DNA from 2 places in the Paenibacillus sp. J31P190 genome. Region 1 is predicted to be linked to the other one. Evidence: riboswitches for the same ligand, from Rfam matches in the RefSeq annotation. Region 1 holds a riboswitch; the other holds the start of a gene.
What was found. Region 1 has a riboswitch for cyclic di-GMP ahead of AC58U0_RS31515 (transglutaminase-like domain-containing protein). Riboswitches for the same ligand answer to the same signal wherever they lie in the genome.
Positions count from the first base shown of each region.

Region 2: linked by a shared signal. The riboswitch ahead of AC58U0_RS27800 (S-layer homology domain-containing protein) and the one ahead of AC58U0_RS31515 (transglutaminase-like domain-containing protein) in region 1 are both predicted to bind cyclic di-GMP.

Region 1 covers NZ_JCAUAS010000028.1:25,034-28,121, forward strand. Annotated here, with positions in the region: gene AC58U0_RS31510 (collagen binding domain-containing protein) at 1-343, opposite strand, end outside; gene AC58U0_RS31515 (transglutaminase-like domain-containing protein) at 541-1,347, opposite strand; cyclic di-GMP riboswitch class I at 1,360-1,447, opposite strand; gene AC58U0_RS31520 (class D sortase) at 1,535-2,236, opposite strand; gene AC58U0_RS31525 (SdrD B-like domain-containing protein) at 2,763-3,088, shown strand, end outside.
Region 2 covers NZ_JCAUAS010000020.1:120,385-123,472, forward strand. Annotated here, with positions in the region: gene AC58U0_RS27800 (S-layer homology domain-containing protein) at 1-1,357, opposite strand, end outside; cyclic di-GMP riboswitch class I at 1,403-1,497, opposite strand; gene AC58U0_RS27805 (stalk domain-containing protein) at 1,525-3,088, opposite strand, start outside.

The sequences.
Region 1 (3,088 bases):
TGAAAGTTCCAAGCTGATCCTGCCCCATGACCAAAACACCGGAAATATCACTGAAAAGTAAAAATTGCTGCGGCAGAGTGAATGTAAACGTATCACCACCTTGATATCCATGACCGTTAGGCAGAGACCACGTATAGTCAAGCTGTATTGTGGAGTTTGGCTCGTAAACATTGCCGGTCACGACTTGACCTGCGCTGTCATATACAGCCATCGTCACGCTGTCAAGAATATTGTTTGAAATCGTGTTCGCACTGGCCTTAGTAATAATGCCAATCCCGTAAATACTCTGCATAAAAATTAATAAAGTAATCAGCAGAGCACTCGTCTTTTTCTTCAACATCATTTCATACCTCCATTCATGGATCAATTTTTTCTAGAGATTATTTATGTGTGCTACCTCCTATGACTTTGAAACAAAATGTATCATTATCAATGATATATGATACAAGATGTATTGTAAATATTGGAATTTAATGTTTTTTCAACATAAACGGCACAAAAAAACCTGTACTCAGTTGAGTACAGGTTTCTTCATTTACTCTAATATATTTTGGAAATTTGATAATTATGATCGTTTTTTATTATATCTATTGCTTCACCACCCTGTATATGAACAGCGTCATACGTCGTATCGATCGTCACCCATTCCTTACTTTCCTTTAGAAAGACTTGATTCCACGCATGATAAGTATCTGGCTCATGACTTTCATATCCCATAACCAGACGGGTTGGAATCCCCTCACTTCTTGCCATAGCCGCAAAAGTAGCTGCAAAGTCATAACAAATTCCTTTGGACTCTGCATAGACCGTATCCAGATTAGGTATATAACTATCTGCTACAGTTTGGGCCTTCTCATAATCATACTGAAAATGCGTGGTGATATATCCATAAATGGCTCTTATTTTGTCGATATCTTTTTCTTTATCTCCAACTAATTGCTTAGCCTCAACGACCGCCTTAGATTCATCGTTCCAATCGATCAACGGAATGGACTGCAGAAATACGGCATTCTCGTCTTCCATTTCTAAATCGATTTGTTCTTGCGCTACAACTTTATATTTATTAGCCCCAATGGACTCACCAATCAGCACTTTATACTGGCCGTTTCCAAGCTGCAAAGGGTACTGATCCCCTTCTGCGAAGGTGTAATCATATTTAACATTTTCTCTCATGATTCGCACGAGAACTTTGGAGTTTTTATCGTTTGAATAATGAACCGAGATAATCCCTTTATTCAGAGCATCTTTATCAATCACGGAAGGATTGGAAGCTGCAAATATCCCTTGCGGAGCAAGAGCAAACAGAAAAGTTGCTATAATCGTTCGTATAATTGGCTTTTTAAACACAAAAAATCCCCTTTCGGTAACTGGCTGCCAACTTAGTTCGGCTAAGGAAGGCCCTTTAGTTTTGCGTCTCTAGTTTTCGCTAGATTTGCCTTTATCGGAGGAACGCACCGACTCCCTATAATCACTAAATCACTATAGTGCAATCTTAACATAGGCTTGTCTCTCTGAATAGACAAAATATTACATTTTATTCCTTCGACTGCACCATGATTCCCTTAATCGCAATACGATGAGTCGGATTTTCCATTGGATGGCAAGTTATTAGCGTAATCTCCCGATCTTTGCCGTTGCCCTTCAGCACCCAAACATCCTCTGGGAGGACATACTGTTTGTCCACTACTTTGTAGATATACGTTTTGCTCCCTGTATTCACTTCAATGAAATCCCCTTCAGTTACTTCATCTAATCTATTAAAATTTTTCCCGTAGGTCAGATTTCGATGACCCGCAATGGCATAATTACCAACAGCGCCTGCTTTGCCTGTATTAGCTATGCTTGCAACGGAAATCTTCAAATTATTCACGGTAGCGTCTGTCAGAATAGGAAGCTTCAGATCAATTTTATCGATAGTGAGGACACCCTCTATATTCTTCTGCGGCAATGTTACAGGCTTCGGTGTCGTTTTCGCGGCCAAGGGGCTTGGTTGGCTGCTCGGCTGGCTGCTTGTCGGCAGAGCTTCCACTGCGGGACTGGAAGAAGGCACGACCAACCCCGCATCTGTCTCCTCCTCGAGGACAGAGCCTGTTTGATCCATATCCTGCAGATTTTCCTGCCATTGTTTCAAAATTTTGTTCTGCTGATAGCTCTCATAACGATCGTTTAACGTTGGATAGAGAAAAATGATAATCCCAAGAACGATAACTAACAGTGATAGCTTTTTTCTAATCACAAAGGGTACCGCCTTTCTCTTGGATCTCATACAACCACAAACATTCCGAGAAGTTTCTGTTAAGAATATGCATATTTCTGTTCTAGATATTTGCGTAAATTCCTTTCTTATCTTGCCAACAGGTGTTACAGCAAATAATGTCACGATAGCACAGAATTTTGTCGTTTTTGCAAGAAATTGTTCAGAATTTGTTCAGTCTAATTTGGTGTAATAAAAAGAATTCTTTTTTTTGGCATAGTTCGTTTTATGGTCATTTGTAAATATTTATCTATCTGGTGAAAATTTATCATGTTTCCGAGGAGGTGAAGGACGAATAGAGCAATCTCCACGACTACATAAGCATTTCTTACTCTGATTACAGGATTGTTCGTCCTCATACATAGATTAACGCAGAAACAACAGCACTTATTTCTTATGCCAGGAAGAAGAATCAAGATTTACAGTTGTTTAAGAGACATGCAGTTGGAATATTTTGAAAATAAAATACATTGCCAGCTCATGTTATCTGATTATGGGGGAGCAATGTATGGAACATTTATTGAGTTTGAAAAGAAGCAGAACCCTCTTGCATTTGCCTAAAAGAGTGCTGTTCTTGCTTATGGCTTTATCACTAGCGATATTGCCTTATTACAATTTTGTTGCGTCTGCCGCTATTTCTTTGTCTTTGGAAAAAACAGTAGATAAAACATCAGCAGTACCTGGGGAAACGATCACGTATACGATCAAGTATGCGAATCCTAGTACCACGGAAGATGCCGTGAATATGGTCATCACTGATGTTTTGCCAAATACACTGGACTACGTGGGCGTCGATACCTCGGCTGATGTCGATCATGTCGATTTAAGTACTCC
Region 2 (3,088 bases), on a different contig from region 1:
GTTTCCGCTGCTCAAGTAGCGTTAATGCTACCGAATCATAGCCAAAAGCCAGCTTGAGATTGCCGGGGTGCTCGCCTTCAATTCCAGATACGGACCAAATGCCAGAAACAAACTGTAAGTGATGGCTACCATTAGCAGCGAGCGCCCACGCATCTTGTTTCTTTTCGAGCTTGAGTCTCACAGAAGTATTGCCCGTTAGAACACCTTTCGCCACCGTTAGCTTAACGCGACCGTCCAAGGCATCAAGCTCTCCGCCCTCAGAGCCAATCATTTTCGATACGTCGGTCTTTGACGAAGCAGCCTGACCATAACCACCCGAAACCGGCTGAGTCACAATCCGCGTCATTGTGCGGTATGAAATCATCCCATCCAGACGCTTCAGAACAAGCTGATTCTCAACAAATGCGTACGCATTAAAGGCCGTACTCCCCCGTTCCATCGCATACGTCTCATTGAGAAGCAGATTAACTCCGTTCAGCTGTGGTGTCCCGCCTTGATCCTGAATCCAAGCCGCATACTCATCGCCGATATAGAGTCGCGGATATTCGCTACCTTTTTTCGTTTGCGGGGTCAAATCCTTTAGTACCGGATCGTTTGGATTCGACACATCGAGCAGGATGATTTTTGTGCGGAATTCCGAATCGGATTGTTTAATGATCGCGTAGGTTCCATTGAATGCAGAATCCATGATGAACTGACCTCTAGGCAAAGGTAACACCGAAATCGTGTCTGCTATAGCCAAACGATGAAGACTTAGCCCCCCGTTTGCTACATTCGTAAACAGCACCTTCCCTTTGGAAACAATTGGATAACGCCCACTGCCGAACTGTGTTTCTTTATTGAGGCTAAGGTTGTAATGATACATCTTATAGTCCGTCGACTCGAACCAAACGATATCCTCCCCATCCATCGAGAGGCGGGGGATACTCCCCATATTGCTGCTGAGTTGCTTCTCTGTACCTTCAGAGATCTTAATCCCCCAGACCGTCCACCCTCCGGTATCTGGACCACTCGTACGACGATCTATCCACGCAACATACACCGAGCCATTTACAGATTCCGAAACAACCGGATCAGACTTCAACGAATCAGCTGTAGTTAATTGCTTCGTTTCTCCTGATTGCAAGCTGCGGTAAAAGACTTGCGGGATCCCCTTGTCGTCACCTTGCATCCAGACCATGTGTTGACCGGATACATAAGTTCGTTCATCTGGAGCCTTAACCAGACTTACTTGGTCGGTTGACTCGTAGCGTACTTCTGCCCAAGACGATGTCGGAAGCATCACCAAGGTGAACATAAGCACAAGTGTCAGTGATAACCACTGGTATGATTTACACAAAAATTGTTTGATCCACATTTAACTTCTCTTCCTCTCTTTTAGCCAATAAAAACCCAAGCCCCTAAAGGTAACCCGACTAACGTCCCATGGGGTGCGACTCATGGCTTAGACCGATGGTTTTGCGCCTCCACCTTTTGATGGATTTTCCTTTGTTCAATGTTGCTAGAACTATAATCTCACTCGTTCTAAGCTTCAGGCTTACCCTGTTTAAATTTCCCTTGGAATTTCACAGTGCCGTTTTTATCATATAAAGTGCCTTGTCCATCAGGAAAACCATTGATAAAGTCTCCTTCGTAACGTTCCCCGTTCTCGTAATAATACGTTCCCTTTACAAGATAGTAATGTTCGTACTGACCTTCGGCTTTCAGATTTCCGTTCTCATAATACTCTTTACCAACACCATTCCGGGCACCTCCCACGAATGGTCCTACATAAGACTTAGCTCCTGATGGATAATAATCAATCCCATTGCCATTCCGATTGCCTTCCTTATATTCTCCTTCTCGTTGAAGAAGGCCATTGGCATCATATTCCTTACCATTACCATCTTCCCTACTTTGTAAAAAACCACCCTCATATTTCAGCTTTCCGCCCACATAATATTTTCCATGTCCGCTGAAGTAGCCATCTTTCATCCCTCCCTCATAAACTGGACGGCCTTGGATGTACAACTTACCTTTGCCCGTAAGGCTTCCAAAAACCTCCTGACCCTCGTACTTCAAAAACCCGCTGTCATCGTACTTACGAATAACGCCGTTAGGCAATCCCCTCGTAAATTGCCCGGTAATAATCTCACCCGTACGATCTTCTCCGAACAAGAAGCCTTCGAAATACATAGTGCCCCAACCCGTAACCTCATCTTTTTGAAATTCAGCATCGTACCAAAGCGATCCGTCATTGCGGTAAAGCTTGCCTTTCCCATTCATCTTGCCGTCTTTGAGCTGACCTTCGTACATTACCTTACCATCTTCGTAAAACAGCTTTCCTTCCGTACTTGCGTCATACAGGTATACAGCCTTCAAGTTGGCATCCCATACTACTTTGCGACCCGTTGCTTCACCGACAAAACGCAGCGGAACGAACGTATAGCCTTTATTTGAATAGGGTGCAACCGGCATTTCGATGGATTGCTCATTGGTGGATGCTGATAAGCTCCCCAGCTGCAAGCTGAGCGATTGTCCTTCCTTTTGTCCCGTTACCCTCCGTGCGTTTTCGTCCCATTGAATGGTTAAGCCCAGCTTTTCAAAAATAGTACGAAACTCAACCGTCGTGTAATTGTCATGCAGAGCAGGCTGCTCGTTAAATTTCAGTTCTTCTCCGTCAAGAAATACGCGAATCGGATCCTCCGCAATAGTTTGCTTGATTCTCTTGTTCACCCAGTACTCGCGCAGAGGAACATCGGCAATGTCGTGTAGAAAGATTGCATAGATTCCCGGTTTCTCAATTGCTGTATGAATCACATTTGAATTGTCCCCCAATAGCCCCCCCATATAAATCCATGAGTCAGACTCCAGTCGGAAAATGCCAAGCTTATCCCGAAATTTATGCGGTACTCTGCTCTCCATATAAGACATATTAAGCTGGATTTCTAACACCGTTTGATCCGGAAAATCGATATTCCACGGCAAGCTGACCATCATCTGTCCGCTCTGCATCGCCTTTGTGAGTTCCAAATTCTTGTCTTCCGCTGGTGCCAGCTTAATTTTGCCTAAAGTATCCTCGAATGCATATGGCGGCACGTCCAAGCTC